Orrella dioscoreae: one gene and its partner. The protein of the gene in region 2 interacts with the protein of the main gene of each other region in a pairwise test. Links are inferred from orthologs where the notes say so. Each region holds a gene or a part of one and is shown on either strand. Other genes may lie near its edges.

Region 1 (10,751 bases), 1.7 Mb from region 2 along the record:
CGCATCGCCCAGGTCATCGCCGGGATCGATACGCCGGCGTCGCTGAACGCCGACATCATCCCCGTGAACCACGGCGTGGCCAGCGACATCGCGGTGCTGGTGGGCCAGTTGCTGGACGCCCCCCAGGGCGCTGCCGGCAACGATGCCTCGCAACGCGTGACCGTCATCGCCGATCCGCGCAGCAACAGCGTGCTGGTGCGCGCCAGCAGCCCGGCGCGGGCGCAGCTCGCGCGCGAGCTGGTGCGCCGCATGGACAGCCCCAACACGCGCCCCGGCAACCTGCACGTGGTCTATCTGCGCAACGCCCAGGCGGTGAAGCTGGCCGAAGTGCTGCGCGGCACGCTGACGGGCCAGAGCGGCAACCCGACCGGCGGCGAGTCCAGCCTGAGCAGCGGCGGCGGCAGCGCGGGCGGCGCTTTCGGCAGCAGCAACCGCAACACCGGCACGAACAACGCCTCCACCGCACGCAATGGCATGGGCGGCGCTTTCGGCGACAGCAACACCAGCGGCGCCATGGGCGGCAGCGGCCAGCTGGGCGGCGGCAACACCACCCAGTCGGTGGCTTTCTCCGCCGGCGGCGCCACCGTGCAGGCCGACCCCACCACCAACACGCTCATCATCTCCGCGCCCGAACCGCTCTATCGCAGCCTGCGCGAAGTCATCGACCAGCTCGACCAGCGCCGCGCGCAGGTGCTGGTCGAAACCCTGATCGTGGAAATTTCCAGCGAGAACGCGGCGGAATTCGGCATCCAGTGGATGACGGGCGGCGGCGGCCTGGACGGCAATGGCACCTCCTTCATCGGCGGCGCGAACTTCGGCGGCACCGGCCTCAACCCCAACGCCGGCACGACCATCGACGCGCTGGGCGCCGGCCTGAGCCTGGGCGTGGTGCGCGGCACGGTCAACGTGCTGGGCCAGCAGATCGTCAACCTGGGCGTGCTGGCCACCGCGCTGCAGCGCGTCTCGGGCACGAACATCCTCTCCACGCCCAACCTGCTGACGCTGGACAACGAACAGGCCAGCATCATCGTCGGCCGCACCGTGCCCTTCGTCACGGGCTCCTACGTCACCAACTCGGGCGACGGCGCGGGCAATCCCTTCCAGACCATCGAACGCGAAGACGTCGGCCTGACGCTGCGCCTGCGTCCGCAGATTTCCGAAGGCGGCACCGTCAAGCTCGATCTCTACCAGGAAGTGAGCAGCATCGACGAGGCCGTGCAGTCGACCGCCGGCATCATCACGCGCAAGCGCGCGCTGGAAACCAGCGTGCTGGTCGACAACGGCCAGATCATCGTGCTGGGCGGCCTGCTGGAAGACACCAGCAGCGACAGCACGCAATCGGTGCCCCTGCTGGGCGACCTGCCGCTCATCGGCTCGCTGTTCCGCTACGACCGCCGCCAGCGCTCGAAGACCAACCTGATGATCTTCCTGCGCCCGCACATCGTGCGCTCCGCCCAGGACAGCAGCCGCGTCTCGCTGGATCGCTACGACTACATGCGCCGCCTGCAGGACAACGCACGCCCGGAAAGCCACTTCGCGCTGCCCGACACGGATACGCCGCAACTGCCCGCGCTGGACGACAAGGGCCAGCCCGTGTCGCTGGACCTGCGCCCCGGGAACGTCGACGACACGCTGCGCCACGGCACGCCGCCCGCCACGGCGGAAACCGTCGAGCGCCATGCCGCGCCGGTGCAGCCGCCCGTGCCCGCCGCGCCCGTCGGCGGCCCGCCCCGCATCGCCAGCACGGCGGCCGAGGACGTGCCGCAGGACGGCCCCGCGCGCGTGCTGGAAGTGGCCAACGCCGCCACCCCCGACGAGGCGCAGCGCATCGTCAAGCGCATCCGCGCCACCGGCCTGAACGCCTATACGCAGGTGGCTCCGGGCGGGACAGGCACGCTGGTGCGCACCCGCGTGGCCAACAACGAATCCGTGCAGGCAGCCCAGGCGCTGCTGCGCGGCCTGGGCTACAACGCCCAGCCGCTGTAAGGAGACAGGGATGCAGGCCTCGAACTCGCTGCCCTATGCCTGGGCGCGCGCGCAACGCGCGCTGCTTTCGGTGCGGCCGGACGGCGTCTGGCTGACCTTCAGCCCGCGCACACCCAAATGGGCGCGCGCCGAGGCCATGCGCTGCAATCCGCAGGCACAGGTGCGCGAAGCGCCCGACGAAGAGCTGGAAACGCTGCTGGCAGCGGCCTATGCCGGCAACGGCGATGCCGCCACCGTCATGGACACGGCCCAGAACGAGATCGACCTGGACCGCCTGCTGCAGGACATGCCAGACGTGACCGACCTGCTGGACGCACAGGACGACGCGCCCATCATCCGCATGATCAACGCGCTCTTCACGCAAGCCGCGCGCGACGGCGCCAGCGATATCCACATCGAGGCCTTCGAGACGCACTCGGTGGTGCGCTACCGCGTCGACGGCACGCTGCGCGACGTGGTCAGTCCGCGCCGCGCGCTGCACAATGCATTGATCTCCCGCATCAAGATCATGGCCAACCTGGACATCGCCGAGAAGCGCCTGCCCCAGGACGGCCGCATTGCCCTGCGCGTGGGCGGCCGCCCCATCGACGTGCGGGTGTCGACCCTGCCCACGGGCCACGGCGAACGCGCCGTGCTGCGCCTGCTGGACAAGGAAGCCGGCCGCCTGCAACTGGAAAGGCTGGGCATGGCGCCGGACATCCTGGGCCAGCTGGACCGGCTGGTGCGCCAGCCCCACGGCATCGTGCTGGTGACCGGCCCGACAGGCAGCGGCAAGACCACCACCCTCTATGCCTCGCTGGCGCGGCTGGATGCCACCACCAGCAACATCCTGACGGTCGAGGATCCGATCGAATACGACCTGCCCGGCATCGGCCAGACCCAGGTCAACTCGCGCATCGACATGTCTTTCGCCCTGGCCCTGCGCGCCATCCTGCGCCAGGACCCGGACGTCATCATGATCGGCGAGATCCGCGACCTGGAAACCGCACAGATCGCCGTGCAGGCGTCGCTGACGGGCCACCTGGTGCTGGCCACGCTGCACACCAACGATTCGGTCTCGGCGCTGACGCGCCTGACTGACATGGGTGTCGAGCCCTTCCTGCTGTCGTCCTCGCTGCTCGGCGTGCTGGCCCAGCGCCTGGTGCGCAAGCTCTGCCCGCATTGCCGCGAGACCACCGCCACGCCCGACGGCTCGCCGGCCTGGCGCGCCGTGGGCTGCGAACGCTGCAATCACACCGGCTATTCAGGCCGCACGGGTATCCACGAACTCTTCGTCATCGACGAAAACCTGCGCGGGCTCATCCACGCCGACGCGGGCGAACCCGCGCTGCGCGAAGCCGCGCGCGCCAACGGGATGCGCACGCTGCGCGAAGACGGCGAACGCTGGGTGCGCGAAGGCCTGACCTCGCAAGAGGAAGTCATCCGCGCCACGCGCGACGCCTGAGCCCGGACAGGAGACCGCCATGCCGTCCTTTCATTACGAAGCCGTCGATGCCGCGGGCAAGCGCGAACGCGGTCTCGTCGACGCCGATTCCGACCGCGGCGCGCGCGGCGTCCTGCGCGGCCGCGGCCTGGTGCCGCTGTCGGTCAAGGAAGCCGGCCGCACCCGCGCGGGCGTGCAGGGCCGCTTCGGACCGACGCTGTCCGACGCGGACCTGGGCTGGCTGACGCGCCAGCTGTCGGGCCTGCTGGCCGCCGGCCTGTCGCTGGACGCGGCGCTCTCGGCGACGCTGGACCAGTCGGAAAAACGCCACGTGGCCCACGCCCTGGCGGCCGTCCGCGCGGACGTGCGCGCCGGCCACCGCCTGCAGGACGCGCTGGGCGCCCGCCCGCGCGACTTCCCCGAGATCTATCGGGCGCTGGTGGCGGCCGGCGAGGAATCCGGCGACCTCGCCCGCGTGATGGAGAAGCTGGCCGACTACATCGAGGAACGCAACGCCTTGCGCGGCAAGGTGATGACGGCCTTCATCTATCCCGCCATCGTGGCGGTGGTGTCCGTCTGCATCGTGTTCTTCCTGCTGGGCTACGTGGTGCCGCAGGTGGTGGGCGCCTTCGCCCACACCAAGCAGCAATTGCCGCTGCTGACCCGCATGATGATGGGCGCCAGCAGCCTGGTGCGCGACTGGGGCGTGATCGCAGCGGTGGCGCTGGCCCTGGCCGTGACGCTGTGGCGGCTGCGCCTGCGCGCGCCGGCGGCGCGGCTGGCGTGGCACGCCAAGCTGCTGAAGCTGCCGGTGTTCGGCCGCTTCGAACTGGGCGTGAACGCGGCGCGCTTCGCGTCGACGCTGGCGATCCTGGGCGGCAGCGGCGTGTCGCTGCTGCGGGCACTGGACGCGGCGCGCGACACGCTGACGAACGTGCGCCTGCGCGCCGCCGTGACCGACGCCACCAGCCGCGTACGCGAGGGCGCGGCACTGGCCGCCTCGCTGCAAACCCAGCAGGTCTTTCCGCCCCTGCTGGTCCACCTGATCGCCAGCGGCGAACGGACCGGGGACATGCCGCCGATGCTGGAGCGCGCGGCGGGAACCTTGTCGCGCGACCTGGAGCGACGGGCGATGGCGATGACGGCGATGCTGGAGCCGCTGATGATCCTGATCATGGGCGGAGTCGTGCTGGTGATCGTGCTGGCGGTGATGATGCCGATCATCGAGATGAACCAGATGATCAAGTAGAGACGCTGCTGGAGGGGGCTTGATTGGATTCGGGGGCGTTGGCTTGGGTTGTCATGCGCCGCTGGGTTGATGGCTTGTGTTGTGCACTGCTAGGTTGACGGCTTGCGCACCGCTTCGTTGACGGCCGCCGAGGGTGGTCGTGCCGTCGGTCGCCTGCCGCGTGGTGGGGCGCCCACAGCGCCCCGCCCCCCGCAGAAGGCGCCCGCCGTCCCGCCCACCCTCGACGTCCTGCAATGTTGTGTTCTGGACCTTGGGTAGCCACCTTGGTCCTGCTCGCATTCTTGCCTTCTGCTCGCTGCCTGCCCGAAGATCTTGGCTTGCCGCTGGCCGGAGGGCGCCCACAGCGCCCTCCGGTCAGCATTCGGGAAAGCAATAGGGCAGCTTTTGGGAGAGTGGGGGCGAGAGGTGGAGGGGGGAGGCAGCGCGCTTCGGGCTACGGGCGCCGCTTGGCCGTGTTGCCTGCTTGGGGAGGCTGCTCCACCACCGCCACCAATTTGCCGAAGCCGCCTGGCTCATCATGCGTCTCGGTGCCTCTGCCCGCGCAAGACTCCCGCCATTCAGTCACGCTGACGGAACAACGCCTCCAAGCAGACAACGCAGCCTCACGGGGGCCCCCGCCCGAAGCGCGATGCCACCCACCTCCACTCCCCTTCCCCCCTCTCTCAAAAGCTGCCCCTTTTTCTTTCGCGAATGCTGACCAATGGGCGCTGTGGGCGCCCATTGGTCAGCGGCAAGCCAAGATCTTCGGGCAGGCAGCGAGCGGCAGGCAAGAATGCGAGCAGGACTCCGGCGGCTGACTCCGGTACACACCACTCAACCGCAGGACGTCGAGGGTGGGCGGGACGGCGGGCGCCTTCTGCGGGGGGCGGGGCGCTGTGGGCGCCCCACCACGCGGCAGGCGCCCGACGGCACGACCACCCTCGGCGGCCGTCAACCTAGCGGTGCACAAGCCGTCAACCCAGCGGCGCACAACACAAGCCATCAACCCAGCGGCGCATGACCGTCGACCTAGCAGCACACACCCCCAAACCTGGCAAATTCCCCCCCATTGACCTGCGTCAATACCCCCTACCTCCCCCTCCCTTATTGTTCCGTCAACGGCCCCCGGTCCGGTTTGGCGCCCCCCCTTAAACGCCATGCCGGGCCGGTCAGGCCGTGCCAACCCCGAGGCGCCGCAAGCGCGCTTCTCTCCTCCGCCGCCTGCCGCGGCCCAAGGACTCTCAATGCAGACACTCGACGCCCGCATCGCCAGCTTCCTGGAGGACAACCATGTGCTTTCCCTGGCCACCTGCTGGGCCGGCAAGCCCTGGGCCGCCAACGGTTTCTATCTTTACGACGACGCCGACACCAGCCTCATCATCCAGGCCGCGCACGACACCTGGCATGGCGGCACCTTGCCGCTGAATCCCAGCGTGGCGGGCTGCATTGCCGGGCAGGCGCTGTCCGTCGATGACATCCTGGGTGTGCAGTTCTCGGGCACGGCCCGGCTCATCCCCATGGAAGAACTCGAAAGCGCCCAGCGCGCCTTCTATTGCCGCTTCCCCTCGGCCATCGCGATGGCGGCGCCGCTATGGCGCATCGCGCTGAACCATCTGAAGCTGACCGACAACCGGTTGCTCGGCTTCGGCGGCAAACTGGTGTGGCGCCGCGAAGCCGTCGCGGCCTGACGCCCCGCCCTCACGTGCCAGGCGGCGCGGCAGCACCAGGCTGACCCGCAGCCCGCCCTGGCCATCCTGGCCGCCGGCATTGGCGGCAAGCACCTCGCCGCCATGCGCGCGTGCGCAGGCCTGCACGATGCTCAGGCCCAGGCCTGCGCCGCCGCCCGTCGGCACCGCGCTGCGCACCCGGTAGAACGGCTGGAAGATGCGTGCCAGTTCCGCCTCGGGCACGCCCGGGCCCGCATCCAGGATTTCCACCCGCGCACGGTCGGCGTCGGCCGACAGGGACACCTGCACCAGGCCGTCCTGCCGGCTGTGCCGGATGGCATTGCGCAGGATGTTCTCGACGGCGCTTTCCAGGCTGGCGTGATCGCCGCGCATCGGCACCGCGTTCGCCACATGCCAGGCAATCCGCACGCCCCGCGCAGAGGCCTCGAAGCGGCCGTTTTCCACGACCTGGTCGACGATCTCGGAGAGGTCCACGGCATCGGCCGGCAGCGTCATGCCGCCCAGGCGGGCCAGGCGCAAGGTGTTGCCCACCAGCTCGTCCAGCCGTTCGCCTTCGCGCGCGATCCGGTCCAGCTGCAGGTCCAGCGTGCCGTCCTTGCGCCGCGCCAGCTCCACCGACAACTGCAGGCGCGCAAGCGGCGAACGCAGTTCATGCGCCACGTTGCGCAGCAAGGCCTCGTGGGCCTGCACGAAATCCTGCATGCGCTCGGCCATGGCGTCGAAATCGCGCGACAGTTGGCCCAGCGCGTCGCCCCGGCCGCTCAAGGCGGCGGGCGTCCGGGCATCGAGCCTGCCCACGGCAAGCAGGCGCGCGGCGTGCTGGATGCCTTGCACCGGCTTGTTCACGGCCCGCGCCAGCAGCCAGCACAAGGGCGCCGTCACGACCAGCGCAATGGCGATGAGCGCCACCAGCACCTGCCAGGCGCCCAGGGCATCCCATTGCGAGGCATCGTAGGGCTGGAACACCACGCGCAACGACTCACCCGACGGCAGCACCACGGATTGCGGCTCCCACCACGACAGGCGCACGGCATCGGGGCTGGAAGGCGCGGCGTAATAGGCCATGCCGCGCAGCGCATCGCTGGCATAGCTTTCCGGCGTGCTGTCCAGCAGGTCACGCACGCGCAAGGGAATCTCCCGGCCCAGCAGGTCCTGGCCGTTCTCGCCCACCAGGTAGATGCGCAAGGCGGAATAGCGGCGGTCCATGGCCTGGACCCAGCGCCGCAAGCCGGTCTCCCCTTCAAGGCGCGCCAGCTGGCTGGCGTCCTGCATCAGGTTGGCCGGACTCAGGCGGTCCAGCGAGGTGACGCGCTGCCAGGCAACGGACGCCGTCAGCGCGACGCCCACCGCCACGATCGCGGCCATGCCCAACCAGAACGCCAGGAAGCTGCGCCAGAACATGGCGCTCAGGGCACCGAGGGGCAGGCCAGCACGTAGCCCTGCCCGCGCACGTTGCGCAAGGTCAGCGGCGCATCGTCGGCCGTCAAGTCGAGTTTCTTGCGCAGGCTGCTGATGTGGGTCTCGACGCTGCGGTCATACGGCCCGGGCGCGCGGCCCAGTGCGTAAAGCCCGATGCGCTCGCGCGAGACGATCTGCCCCAGCGAGCGCAGGAGCAGTTCCAGGATGCGCTGCTCGGCGCCGGTGAGCTCCACCGCGGTCTCGCCCAGGCGCGTGCGGCCGCTGGCCGGATCCATCGACAGGGCGCCGGCCGTCAGCAGGCCTGGCTGCCGCGCCTGGCTGTCCGCCACGCTGAAACGGCGCAGCACGGCGTGGATACGCGCCTTCAGTTCACGCGGACTGAAAGGCTTGGCCAGGTAATCGTCGGCGCCCAGCTCCAGCCCCAGCACCCTGTCGGTTTCCGACCCGTGGGCCGTGAACATGATCACGGGTTTGTGGGACGCGCCACGGTAGCGGCGTAATAGATCCAGGCCATTGGCGTCGGGCAGCATCAGGTCCAGCAAGGCGATGTCGAAGTCCTGCTGGGCAAGCAGTTCGCGTGCCCGGGCGCCCGTGTGGGCCAGCGACACCACGTAGTTGTCGGGTTCGAGGTACTCGCACAGCATCTGCGCCAACTCGACGTCGTCATCCACGAGCAGCACACGCCGCTTCTCGTCGGCGGAGGGAGGAAAGGGAGTCATGCGGGCCATCCTCCACGCGCGGCGTGCAAGGCAGCGCCAGAGTCAAGAAATGCAAAGAACATCAAAGTATGGGCAAGAGGTGTTGCTGAGGCATTTTGGGGCAATTCTAATATGAGAATTGTTTTCATTCATATTCAGAAACGGCTTTGGCAGACGGTGCCAGCACAGCCTCGACAGTACGGAGAAGCTCGAATCATGCAGCCCCAGGCAACACATCACATTTCTCGCGTCCCGCGGCGCACCAGGCTTGCCGCGGCACTGTGCCTGCTTGGCACTGGCAGCGCTTTCTCCAGCGCGCTGGCACAGTCGCAAGCTGTCGCCGTGCAGACGCTGGACAATGTGGTCGTGACCGCCTCCGGGCACGCGCAGGCCATCCAGGATGCGCCCGCCTCCATCAGCGTCATCACCCGCGATGATCTCGACAAGAAATTCTATCGCGATGTGCACGACGCACTGGCCGATGTGCCGGGCGTGATCGTGGATGGCGGTGGCGATCGCCAGGAAATCCTGCTGCGCGGCATGGGCTCGCAATACACCTTGATCCTGATCGACGGCAAGCGCCAGAACTCTCGTGAGACGCGCACCAACTCCGACGGCGCTGGCGTCGAAGGCGGCTGGACCCCTCCCCTGTCGGCCATCGAGCGCATCGAGGTCGTCCGCGGCCCGATGTCCTCGCTGTATGGCTCCGATGCCATGGGTGGCGTCATCAACATCATCACGCGCAAGGTCCCCACCGAGTGGTCGGGTGAAATCCGCACCGATGTGACGATCCAGGAGAACAATCGGTCGGGCGATATCTACCAGGGCAACTTCTACCTGGGCGGCCCTATCAAGACCGACCTGCTGGGACTGCAGGTCTACGGCCAATACACCCAGCGCGACGAAGACCGCATCATCGGTGGCTTCCGTGACCGCCGCGCAACCAGCGCCACCGCCAAGCTCGCACTGACGCCGACGCGCGACCACGACATCGTCCTGCAGGCCACCACCGGACGCCAGAAGCGGGAAGAAACGCCTGGCAAGACCCTCGAGGCCACTGGCGCGCTGTCGCTGAACGACTACCGCGAGGAAAAGTACTCGCTCTCGCACACAGGCCGCTGGGGCAAGGCAGTCTCGGACAGCTACGTGCAACACGAGACCTTCGACAACCGCTCGCGCCAGATGAAGATCAAGAACTTCGAGGCGCAATCGAGTTGGTCGCTGCCTCTGGGCGACCATATGCTGACCGTCGGCGCCAACTATCTGGAGCAGAAGCTGGATGATCAGACCGGCAACCAGTTGCGCACCGGCATCACCAACGTCGAACGCTACCAATGGGCGCTCTTCGCCGAGAACGAGTGGCAGATGACCGACAGCTTCGCACTGACGGCGGGCTTGCGCATGGATGACGACGAGAATTTCGGCACCCACTACAGCCCCCGCGTGTATGGCGTGTGGCACCTCGCCGACCGCTGGACGCTGAAAGGCGGCGTCTCCACCGGCTTCCGCGCCCCCAACCTGCGCCAGACCGTCGCGGGCTGGGGCCAGGTGAGTCGCGGTGGCAACATGTACGGCAACCCCGACCTGAAGCCCGAAAAGTCGGTCACGCAAGAGATCGGCCTGAACTATGACGACGGCGCGGGCTTGAATGCCGGCCTGACGCTATTCAACAACGACTTCAAGGACAAGATCACCCGCGTGACTTGCCCGGCGACGCAATGCACGGATGGTCCCAACCAATTCGGGCGCGACCCCACCACCTACGAAAACGTCGATGACGCGATCTCGCGCGGCGTGGAAGCCAGCCTGGGCTGGGATCTGTCGGCCGCCTGGTCGGTGAAGAGCAGCTATACCTATACGAAGTCGGAGCAGAAGTCCGGCCAGTACAAAGGTCAGCCTTTGAACCAATTGCCCCGCCACATCTTTACCACCTCGCTGAACTGGCAAGCCACGGAAGGACTGCAGACCTGGGCACGCGTCACCTATCGCGGCCGTGAGAGCCAGCCCATCACCCAGGCATCTTCGAGCACCATCGTGGCGCCTTCCTACACGTTCTTCGATCTGGGCGCATCCTACGCCATGACCGAACGCGTGACGGCCTATGCCGGCATCTACAACCTTTTCGACAAGACGGTCACCAACGACGATTACGGCTATGTGGAAGACGGACGCCGCTATTGGCTCGGTCTGGGCGTGAAGTTCTGATTCATCGATTTGAAACAGTTCGGCGCCGCTCGTCTTGCGCGGGTGGCGCCACCCATGATGTGATGCGCGTCTTGTCATCAGGATTGTCCATCCGCCGCACATGC
Region 2 (10,951 bases):
GCCTGGTGCCACATGTCGTCCACGATGGGGCTGGGCGGGTTCTCCACCTATGACGAAGGCTTCGTGCACTACGACTCGGTCGGCGTGGAGGCCGTGGCGGTCGTGTTCATGACGATCGCGGGCATCAACTTCGCCACGCACTTCAACGCCTTGCGCCAGCACAGCCTGAAGGCCTATTGGCGTTGCCCGGAAGCCGTGCCCTACCTGGTGGTGATGTTCGGCGCGGGCCTGCTGATCTCGGCCTACCTGTACTGGCGCGGCGTCTATGGCGATCCGCTGGAGGCCTTGCGCTATGGCATCTTCAACACCGTGTCGGTCGCCACCAGCACGGGCTTCGCCAATGTGGACTACGCCCAATGGCCGCTCTTCGCGCCGCTGCTGATGCTGGTGCTGGCCATGTTCTGCACCTCGGCGGGCTCCACGGGCGGGGGCATCAAGATGATCCGCGCCATCATCCTGGTCAAGCAGGCGCGCCAGGAGATGGTGAGCATGCTGCATCCCCACGCCATCACGCCGGTGCGGGTGGGCGAGCGCGTGGTGCCGCCGCGCGTGCTGGTTTCGGTGCTGGCGTTCATGCTGGTCTATGGCCTGTCCATCGCGGTCATGACGGCGCTGATGCTGCTGTCGGGACTGGAGCCGCTGACGGCCTTTTCCGCGGTGATCGCCAGCATCAACAACACCGGGCCTGGCCTGGGCAGCGTGGGCCCCATGGGCAATTTCGCCGGCCTGACCGACTTCCAGACCTGGGTCTGCACCTTCGCCATGCTGATCGGCCGGCTCGAACTTTTCACCGTGCTGATCCTCTTCACGCCGGGCTTCTGGCGCAAGTGAACCGAGTGGCCGCCGCTCGTGGTTTTCCCTTATTTGGGGTAAACCCGAATGCCTGGAAAGCCTTGCTGTAAAAGCCTTTACAGCGTGTGCGTCGCCCCAGGGCGCGTTTTCCTTGAAAAGTCAGTGACCGCTTTCGTTATGCGCACGGGGCGTTTACGTCATCGTGCGCCAATGCTGCGATAAATGTCACGAATTTCAATCTTTCTGCCATGAATCGGCCTATACACTTGCGCGGCAACCCCCCCTCATTCAGGGGATCCGCGTGTGAGTGCCTGACCGCGGGTCCGCCGCCCTTAGGAGACCGGCATGGAACACATTCCCTTTGTTTCCTCGGCCCCGAACACGCTAGGCATCGAACTTGAACTGCAGCTGATCGACCCCCGCAGCTTCGACCTGGCAGTCGCATCCGAAGAACTGATCGCGCAACTCTCCGACCATCCCATGGCTGACCGGGTCAAGCCCGAGATCACCCGCTCGATGATCGAACTGAATTCGTCCGTGCATACCCATCCCGCCGGCCTGCTGGTCGAGATGCGTGAAATGCGCGATGCCCTGTGCAATGCCGCCGAAGTGGTCGGCGTGCGCGTGGCGGGCGGCGGCGCCCATCCCTTCATGCGCTGGCAGGATCGCGCCATTTCCGATACGCCACGCTTCCAGTACCTGGCCGAGATGTATGGCTACCTGGCGCGCCAGTTCACGGTGTTCGGCCAGCACATCCACGTGGGCGTGCAGTCGGGCGACCACGCCATCGCGCTCACGCGCCGGCTCACGCCCTATGTGCCGCACTTCATCGCCATGTCTTCCTCCTCGCCTTACTGCGAGGGCGTCGACACGCTCTTCTCGTGCTCGCGCCTGCACTCGGTCAACAGCTTCCCGCTGTCCGGCTTCATGCCGGCCGAGATCGACGACTGGTATCGCTTCGAGGCCCACCTGGCCAAGCTGCATTCCTTCGGCCTGGCCGAGAGCATCAAGGATCTTTATTGGGATATCCGCCCCAAGCCGGAGTTCGGCACGGTCGAGCTGCGCATCTGCGATACGCCGCTGACTGTCGAGAAGGCCTGCCAGCTGGCGGCCTTCGCGCAGGCCCTGTCGGTCTGGGTCATGCGCAATCCCGGCCCGGCCGATGGCGCGTGGATGGCCTATGCCAGCAACCACTTCCAGGCCTGCCGTTTCGGCCTGCATGGCAACTACGTCACGCCGGATGGTCAGCGCATGCGCCTGGCCGATCACCTGCGCGACACCTTCGAGCAATTGATGCCGGTGGCCGACGAACTGGGTACGCTCGACATGTTGTCCGGGTTGCGCGAGGACGTGCGCAAGAACGGCAGCGACGCGCGCTGGATGCGGGCGCAGTTCAATCGCCTGCGCGATCTTCCCGCGATGGTCGACGCCATGACCCATGCCTTCGACGGTGGCCGCGAGAAGGCCGTGCAGCAGACCACGCCGGAGCAGGCCGCCACGCGGCGCCGTATCCGCGCCACGTCCGAGCCCATGATGGCCGTGCAGACCCTTGCCACGCCGGATGTCCCTCCCGGCACCCTGCACTGATCCTGCATCACCCATGAGCCCGCGGCAGCATCGCAAGCTCACCTTCTTCGCCCGACAGGGCCGTGGCCGCCAGGCTGCGGCCCTGTGTGCTTGCGCCGCCCAAAAAGGCGCAGGCGCGGACTGTCCGGCCTGGGGGCGGCTGCCCCTACCCTGAACCCTTTTTCCGCGCGGCGGCGCCACGGCGATACACCGTGGCGCCGCCGCGTTTTGTCGTTTGATCGTCGTTTCCCCGTACACACGCTATAGAGGTTGAATCATGGCAGCACCCCTAGAAGAAAGTCGCTCGGCACGTTTCGCCATGCGTTGCGCCGCCTGGGCGGAACGCTGGTTCCCCGACTCCTGGGTCTTCGCCACCGTCGGCGTCCTCATCGTGACGCTGGCTGCGCTGGCCATCGGCGCCACCCCCGCTTCCACCGCCAAGGCCTTCGGCGACGGCTTCTGGAGCCTGATCCCCTTCACCATGCAGATGGCGTTCGTGGTGATCGGCGGTTATGTCGTGGCCACCTCAGGTCCGGCTTCCAGGCTGATCCACCGGTTGGCGATGCTGCCGAAGAACGGCCGCTCGGCCGTGGCCTGGGTCGCCATCATTTCCATGGTCGCGTCCTTGCTGAACTGGGGCCTGAGCCTGGTGTTCGGCGGGCTGCTCGTGCGTGCCATGGCGCGCCGCGAAGACCTGAAGATGGACTATCGCGCCGCCGGCGCCGCCGCCTATCTGGGCCTGGGCGCCGTGTGGGCGCTGGGCCTGTCCTCGTCGGCCGCGCAACTGCAGGCGAACCCTGGCAGCCTGCCGCCCTCGATCCTGGCGATCACGGGCGTCATTCCCTTCACGGAAACCATCTTCCTGTGGCAATCGGGCGCGATGCTGCTGGCGATCATGGTGGTCTCGCTCATCATTGCCTACGTGACCGCGCCCAGCGCTGCCAGCGCGCGCGACGCCAAGGCCTGCGGCGTGGATCCGGTGCTGGAGGCGCCCAAGGTCAGCAAGCCCACGCGTCCCGGCGAGTGGCTGGAGCACAGCCCCTTCCTGATCCTGGTGCTGGTGGCGCTGGCCGCCGGCTGGCTGATCCAGGAGTTCATGGCCAAGCCCGCCATCCAGGCGATCTCGGGCCTGAACACCTACAACCTGCTCTTCATCATGGCGGGTGCACTGCTGCACTGGCGCCCGCGCAGCTTCCTGGATGCGGTGGCGCGCGCGGTGCCCACCACCACGGGCGTGCTGATCCAGTTCCCGTTGTACGGCTCCATCGCGGCCATCATGACGCAGGTCGACGGCAGCGGCGGCGAGACGATCGCGCACTACATCTCCGAGTTCTTCATGCGCATCGCGTCGCACGACACCTATGCCGTGCTGATGGGCGTGTACTCGGCCGTGCTGGGCTTTTTCATCCCGTCGGGCGGCGGCAAGTGGATCATCGAGGCGCCGTACGTCATGCAGGTCGCCAACCAGCTGGAATACCACCTGGGCTGGGCGGTGCAGATCTATAACGCCGCCGAGGCGCTGCCCAACCTGATCAATCCGTTCTACATGCTGCCCCTGTTGGGCGTGCTGGGCCTGAAGGCGCGCGACCTGATCGGCTTCACCTTCGTGCAGTTGCTGGTGCACATCCCGCTGGTGCTGATCCTGCTGTGGGCGCTGGGCCAGACGCTGGCCTATATCCCGCCGATGCAGCCCTAGTTGCCGAATGCGCGGCAAGCCCGGCCTGTCGGCCGGGCCCTCAGTCGCGCGCCTTGCGTCCGATCGCGCTGACCGACAGCATCGTCTCGTTGGGCGCGCTGCGCCGCGTCGCGGCCCGCCACGCGTGGCCGTAAGACACTTCCATCGACAGCGCGATGAGCCCGTCGGCGTTGCGCTGCGCGTCGAGCGCATCCAGCAGCCGCTGGCGCCATGTCCGCGAGGCCAGGCCCGCGCGCCGCGCCGCGGCAGGGTTGCCGCCCAGCGCTCGCACGTCGGCCAGCAGCTTCACCGGGTCGCGATAGGTCAGCGTGATCGTTTCCTGGTCCATCACCGGGTCGGCGAAGCCGCTTTCCACCAGCAGGTCGCCGAAATCATGCATGTCGACGAAGGCGGGCGTGGCCGTGGCCAGCTTCGCGTCGGCCAGCGCCTGGCGCAGTTCCTTCAGCGTGCCCGGGCCCAGCCACGAGAACATCGCCAGGCCGTCCACGCGCAGCACGCGCCGCCATTCGGCCAGCACGGCATGCGGTTCGGGGTGCCAGTGCAGCGCCAGGTTGGACCACACGAGGTCCAGGCTCTCGGCGGGCAGTTCGGTCCTGGCCAGGTCCGCCTGCACGAACTGCACGGACGGCTGGCGCTTGCCCAGCTGCTTCAGCCAGCCCAGCGGGCCGCTGGCGGTGTGCTTGCGCCGGGCGATGTCCAGCAGCGGTGCACAGTGGTCCTGGCCGGTATAGCCCGCCTGCGGATAGCGCGCGCGCAGCGTGGGCAGGTTCGCGCCCGTGCCGCAGCCGGCGTCCAGCAGCGCCTGCGGCGCCAGCCGGATGTAGCCCAGCCGTTCGTCCATGCGCGTGGCGATCTCGTCGTAGAAGAAGCGCGCCTCGGCCAGCTCGCCACGGCGGGTGAACTGGCGCCGGACGTCGTCGGTGCGCAAGGGAAGGGGGGCGGGGGAGGACATATTGCTCTGGCCTGCGGCGCCACGCGCCGCGTAAACATGCTGGGATGCGTCTCGTGGACACTTCCAAAGAGGCAAACATTATGGACCATCCCCCGGCAGCGGCCCTGAATACCCCTAGCCCGGGTTCGCGCCGGCTGGCCGATGCGTGGCACCGGATCGTGGCGCGGCTGTCGACCGACTGCCCCTTGTGCGGCGGCGCCGCGCGCGGCGCCCGCCTGTGCCGGGGCTGCGCCGACGACCTGCGCCTGGCGTGGCAGGCGGCCACGCCCCGGCGTTGCCTGCGCTGCGCCATGCCGGCGATGGATACGGCCGGGCGCGGGTGTGGCTGCCCCTTGCGCCACGCGGCGTTCGTGCAGGCGGTGGCGGCGTTCGACTACCGCCCGCCCGCCGACCTGCTGGTGCTGGACCTGAAGAACCGCCTGCGCCTGTCGCGGTTGCGGGCCGTGGCGGCCCTGATGAGCCAGGCCGCGCGCGAGGCGGGCCTGTGCCAGGACGCCTCACGCGTGCTGGTGCCCGTGCCCGCCAGCCGGGCGTCGCTGCAGCGGCGGGGCTTCAATCCCGCGGCGGAACTGGCGCGTGCGGTGTCCGCCGAACTGGGGTGGTCCTGCCGGGGCGAGTGGCTGGCGCGGGTGCGCGATGGCCGCAAGCAAAGCCGCCTGGGCCGTGAGGCCAGGCGGCTTGCGGTGCTGGGCGCCTACGCCTGTCCGGTACGCATCGATGGCGCGCGCGTGGTGCTGGTCGACGACGTGATGACCACCGGCAGCACGGCGGATTCGGCGGCCCGTGCGTTGGTGCGTGCCGGTGCCGCCGAGGTGGTGGTGCTGGTGGCCGCCCGGGCGTGGAGCGAGATGCCGGTTGACGGGGCCGGCGCGGCCGCCGGCGTCATCCCACCCGAGGGGGCCGTTTTTTGGCTTGGGGCGGGCCGGTGATAAAAAATCGCTGCTCGTACAATGCCGCGATCATGTTCCACGTCATCCTCGTCCATCCCGAAATCCCGCCCAACACGGGCAACGTCATCCGCCTGTGCGCCAACACGGGGGCGCAATTGCACCTGGTGCGGCCGCTGGGCTTCGAACTGGATGATGCGCGCTTGCGGCGCGCCGGCCTGGATTATCACGAGTGGCAGCCCATGCAGGTGCACGACAGCCTGGAGGCGGCCCTGGCCGCCGCGGGCGCGCCGCCCGAGCGCTGCTTCGCCCTGACCACGCGGGCCACGCGCCTGCTGCCGGACGTGGCGTTCCAGCCGGGCGATGTGTTCGTGTTCGGTTGCGAGACGGCCGGCCTGTCCGATGCGGACCATGAGCGCTTCGCCCCCGGACAGCGCGTGCGACTGCCGATGCGCGCGGGGCAGCGCAGCCTGAATCTGTCGAATGCGGTGGCGGTGGCGGTCTTCGAGGCCTGGCGCCAGCACGGCTACGCGCACGGCGGCTGAGCGCCGCCACGCTGCGCGGCGCGCTCAGTCCAGCGAGAGGCCCAGGCGCGTGATCACGGCGTCCCAGCGCGCCTTTTCATCCCGGATCCGGTGCGACAGCGCTTCGGGCGTGGAAGACCTGGCGGTGAAGAACTGCTGCGCGAATTGCTCGCGCACTTGCGGGCGCTCCAGGATGCGCGCCAGTTCGCGGTTCAAGCGCTCGATGACGGGCGTGGGCGTGCCCGCCGGCGCCAGCATGGCATTCCAGGAAATCGATTCGAAGTCCTTGTAGCCCGCCTCGGACATGGGCGGCACGCCAGGCAGCGCCGGGTCCGCCTGCAGGCTGGTCACGGCCAGGGCGCGGGCGCGGCCGTCGCGCACTTGCGGCATGGCGATGGCAGGCACCATGAAGCCCGCCTGCACGTCACCCGCCAGGATGGCCGTGATGACCTGCGGGAAGCCGGAGTAGGGCACCTGCAGCAGGTCGATGCCGGCGTCATGCTTGAACATTTCCATGGCCAGGTGGGCCGAGCTGCCCGGGCCGACCGAGCCATAGTTCATGGCGCCCGGGCGGCGGCGCGCCAGGTCCACCAGTTCCTCGACCGACTTGATGTTCAGGTTCTTGGCCACCACCAGCACGTTCGGGCTGGTGCCGATGAGCGAGATGGGCGCGAGATCCGCGCCGGGGTCGTAGCCCAGCGTGCGCGGATACAGCGTGGGCGCGGTCACCAGCGGGCCGTTGATCGTGTAGAGCAGGGTATGGCCGTCGGGCTTGGCATGTGCCACGCTGCGCGTGCCGATGTTGCCGCCCGCCCCGGGCTTGTTTTCCACGATGACGGGCTGGGCCAGCGCGTCGGACAGCGGCCCGGCAATGGCGCGCGCCAGCGTGTCGGGCGAGGAGCCCGCCGGATACGGCACGATGATGCGCACCGGCTTCTCGGGCCAGTCGGCCTGGGCAGGCGCACCGGCCAGCAGCGCGCAGGCAGCGGTCAGGGCCGCACCGAACTGGCGCAGTCGGGCGGTGAAGACATTGCCAGGCACCATCGCGGGTCTCCGGGTGTTGTTATGCGTTATTCGAAGCCGGCCTCGCGGCCCAGCAGCAATTGCACGGCGTCGCGCGGCGCCAGGTTCTCGAACAGCACGCGGCTGACGGCCTCGGTGATGGGCATGTCGACGCCCAGCGCGCGGGCGCGCTGCAGCGTGGCGCGCGCGCAGCGCACGCCTTCGGCGGTCATGCCGCCCGCCAGGATGTCGGCCAGCGGCCGGCCACGGCCGATTTCGAGCCCCGCGCGGCGGTTGCGCGACAGGTCGCCGGTGGTGGTCAGCACCAGGTCGCCCAGGCCGGTCAGGCCGGCGAAGGTCTCGGCTTGCGCGCCCAGCGCCACGCCCAGCCGGGTCATCTCGGCCAGGCCGCGCGTGACCAGCGCGGCGCGCGCGTTGGCGCCCATGTCCAGGCCGTCGGCAATGCCGCAGGCGATGGCGATGACGTTCTTCACCGCGCCGCCCACCTCCACGCCCACCACGTCCTGGCTGGCATAGACGCGGACGTTGCCGCCATGCAGGCCGGCCATGGCCAGCTCGCGCACGTCGGCGCTGGGGCTGGCGATGGTCAGCGCCACGGGCAGCCCCTGCGCGACCTCGCGCGCGAAGGACGGGCCGGACAGCACGCCTGTGCCCAGCGCGGGCACGGCGGCCAGCGCCTGCGCCACCACTTCGTGCGGCAGGCGGCCGGTGTCGGCCTCGAAACCCTTGCAGGTCCAGGCGACGGCGGCGTGGCCCAGGCCATGCGCGGGCAGGCCCAGCGCCAGGCCCGCACAGGCGGCCTGCAGGCCGGCCACCGGCACGCCAAGGATGATCAATGCCTGGTCGCCGTCGCGCAGGTGCGCATAGACGGCGTCCATGCTGTCGGTGCAGCCCAGCGTTGCGGGCAGGCGCACGCCAGGGAGATATCGGATGTTTTCGTGGGCGCTTGAAATGGCCGCGGCCTGGGCCGCGTCGCGGGCCCACAGCAGGGTGGGATGCAGTCTTGCGGCGGCGGCGGCCAGGGCGGTGCCCCAGGCCCCCGCGCCCAGCACGGCCACGCGCAGGCGGCCTTGCTGGGGCTGGATGGCGGCGGGGGCAGGCATCGCGCGCTTACTGGCGCGTGGCGCCCGGCGGCAGGATGATGCCGCTGTCGGCGCCGTTGGTCGCCTGGCCTTGCTGCTGGGCTTGCAGCTCGGCGATGCGCTGTTCGTACAGGGCCTGGAAGTTGACTTCGGCCAGGTGCAGCGCGGGCAGCGAGGTGCGGGTGATGACGTCGGCGACGTTGGCGCGCAGGTAGGGATACAGCATGGTCGGGCAGACGATGCCGACCAGCGGATCCAGCTGCTCGGCGGGGATGTTCGCCAGTTCGAAGATGCCGGCCTGCGTGGCCTCGACCAGGTACAGCACCTTGTCTTCGATGCGGGTCGTCACGGTGACGGTGACGGTCGATTCGAAGATGGTCTCGGCCAGGCGCTGGCCGCCGACGTTGATGCTGATCTCGACCTTGGGGCCTTCCTGTTCCAGGAAGACGTGCGGCGCGTTGGGCATCTCCAGGGAGAGGTCTTTCAGGTAGACGCGCTGCAGGTTGAAGGCGGGTTCCTGGCCGGCTTGGGCGGCTTGGTCTTGCTCGGACATGAGGCTTCCTGGGTAGAGAGGAGGTAAAGGGGGTGGCGGGCAAGCCGCCGGATCGTGGACGTCAGGGCAGGTGTCAGTCTGCCAGCAGCGGTTCCAGCCCGCCGGCGCGATCCAGCGCCGCCAGGTCGTCGAAACCGCCGACGTGCGTGTCGCCGATATAGATTTGCGGCACTGTGCGCCGGCCAGTGCGCTCCATCATGACCTGCCGTTGTGACGGGTCGGTGTCGATGCGGATCTTCTCGATCTCTGCCACGCCGCGCTGCTTGAGCAGCATTTCGGCGCGCACGCAGTACGGGCACACGGCCGTGCTGTACATGATGACTTTTTTCATGGATGACTCCTTGCTGCGGCCAGCCCTGGGCTTGACCCAGGCCGGCCTCGGATCGGGCTCAGGCTGCCTGGCTCAGGCCGCCTTCTTGCCGGTGGTGGGCAGGCCGGCCTTGATCCAGGCCTGCTGGCCGCCTTCCAGCGCGACGACCTCGGTGTGGCCCTGGGCCTTGAGCTTGGCGACGGCCTTGCCGGAGTCGCGGCCCAGTTCGCAGACCACGATCAGCGGCTTGTTCTTGGGCAGCGAGGCGGCCTTCTGTTCGATTTCATCCAGCGGCACGCTGCGGGCCTGGGCGATGTGGCTGGCCTGGAAACGCTCGGCGGGGCGCACGTCGATCAGCACGGCCTGCTTCTGGTTGATGAGGCGGATGGCCGCGTCGGTGTCCACTGCCGCGCCGGCGCGGCCACGGTTGATCGCGGGCCAGGCGAGCATCAGGCCCGAGAGGATGGCGACGCCGAGGATGAGAAGGTTGTTTTGCTGGAGAAGGAAATCCACGTTGCTGTCCTGCGCGCCAAGGCACGCGTGTCAAAGAGGGCGGTCAAAAGGGCTTCGTGCCGCGAGGCCCGGCGCACCACGCGCGCATGGCCCGCGGGGGGAAGCGACGGAGCCCGGATTGTCGCCGCAAAGGCGCGCCTTTGCTGCAAAACCCCGGACCGAAACCGCAAGATTATAAAATGAGCGGATTCTTCAACTTTAACCTGCATTCGCCATGTACAAACTTGTCCTGATGCGCCACGGTGAGAGCCAGTGGAACCTCGAGAACCGCTTCACCGGCTGGACCGACGTCGACCTGACCGAAACCGGCCGTGAGCAGGCCCGCCAGGCGGGCGAACTGCTCAAGCGCGAGGGCTATGCGTTCGACCTGGCCTACACCTCGGTGCTGAAGCGCGCCATCCGCACCCTGTGGATCGCGCTGGATGCCATGGATGCCATGTACACCCCGGTGCACAACAGCTGGCGCCTGAACGAGCGCCACTACGGCGCCTTGCAGGGCCTGAACAAGGCCGAGACCGCCGCCCAGTACGGCGACGAGCAGGTGCTGATCTGGCGCCGCGCCTACGCCATCGCCCCGAACCCGCTGGAACTGGACGATCCGCGCCATCCGCGTTTCGACGGCCGCTACGCCCGCCTGACGCCCGAGCAACTGCCGGCCACCGAATGCCTGCAGGACACCGTGTCGCGCGTGCTGCCGCTGTGGAACGAGTCCATCGCCCCGGCCATCCGCGCCGGCCGCCGCGTGCTGATCGCCGCCCACGGCAACAGCCTGCGCGCGTTGATCAAGCACCTGGACAACGTGTCCGAGGAAGACATCGTCAACCTGAACATCCCGACCGGCCAGCCGCTGGTGTACGAGCTGGACGCCGACCTGCGTCCGATCAAGCACTACTACCTGGGCAACGCCGACGAGATCGCCGCCGCCATGGCGGCCGTCGCCGCCCAGGGCAAGGCCAGGCAAGGCTGATCATGACGAAAGCGCGCGCGGCGGCTAGCGCGGCGGCCGGCTTCACGTTGGCCCTGCTGGCCGTGGCAACCCCGCCTGGCCTGGCC

Evidence for each region.
Region 1: the proteins of secB (region 2) and ODI_RS10360 interact in binary tests that used the Escherichia coli proteins (3 or more experiments, as listed by UniProt). The link is inferred for Orrella dioscoreae from one-to-one orthologs.

The regions. Positions count from the first base shown.
Region 1 is NZ_LT907988.1:2,211,944-2,222,694, reverse strand. Bases 6,598-9,350 are described here. They hold ODI_RS10360 (response regulator transcription factor), read right to left. Parts: upstream 8,464-9,350; coding sequence 7,732-8,463; downstream 6,598-7,731. Other genes in these bases: ODI_RS10355 (ligand-gated channel protein), read left to right, coding at 8,659-9,350; ODI_RS10365 (HAMP domain-containing sensor histidine kinase), read right to left, coding at 6,598-7,726. In the rest of the region: type II secretion system secretin GspD, read left to right, coding at 1-1,986; type II secretion system ATPase GspE, read left to right, coding at 1,997-3,430; type II secretion system inner membrane protein GspF, read left to right, coding at 3,450-4,658; ODI_RS10370 (pyridoxamine 5'-phosphate oxidase family protein), read left to right, coding at 5,882-6,325; more of ODI_RS10365, read right to left, coding at 6,227-6,597; more of ODI_RS10355, read left to right, coding at 9,351-10,647. UniProt on the Escherichia coli protein: Response regulator member of the two-component regulatory system CpxA/CpxR which responds to envelope stress response by activating expression of downstream genes including cpxP, degP, dsbA and ppiA.
Region 2 is NZ_LT907988.1:477,153-488,103, forward strand. Bases 7,314-10,266 are described here. They hold secB (protein-export chaperone SecB), read right to left. Parts: upstream 9,076-10,266; coding sequence 8,551-9,075; downstream 7,314-8,550. Other genes in these bases: ODI_RS02295 (Bug family tripartite tricarboxylate transporter substrate binding protein), read right to left, coding at 7,314-7,461; ODI_RS02300 (NAD(P)H-dependent glycerol-3-phosphate dehydrogenase), read right to left, coding at 7,488-8,543; grxC (glutaredoxin 3), read right to left, coding at 9,149-9,406; ODI_RS02315 (rhodanese-like domain-containing protein), read right to left, coding at 9,479-9,898; gpmA (2,3-diphosphoglycerate-dependent phosphoglycerate mutase), read left to right, coding at 10,113-10,266. In the rest of the region: ODI_RS02265 (TrkH family potassium uptake protein), read left to right, coding at 1-831; ODI_RS02270 (YbdK family carboxylate-amine ligase), read left to right, coding at 1,138-2,379; ODI_RS02275 (short-chain fatty acid transporter), read left to right, coding at 2,636-4,054; ODI_RS02280 (methyltransferase domain-containing protein), read right to left, coding at 4,095-5,006; ODI_RS22170 (ComF family protein), read left to right, coding at 5,087-5,935; ODI_RS02290 (tRNA (cytidine(34)-2'-O)-methyltransferase), read left to right, coding at 5,968-6,438; more of ODI_RS02295, read right to left, coding at 6,463-7,313; more of gpmA, read left to right, coding at 10,267-10,865; ODI_RS02325 (murein hydrolase activator EnvC family protein), read left to right, coding at 10,868-10,951. UniProt on the Escherichia coli protein: One of the proteins required for the normal export of some preproteins out of the cell cytoplasm. It is a molecular chaperone that binds to a subset of precursor proteins, maintaining them in a translocation-competent state.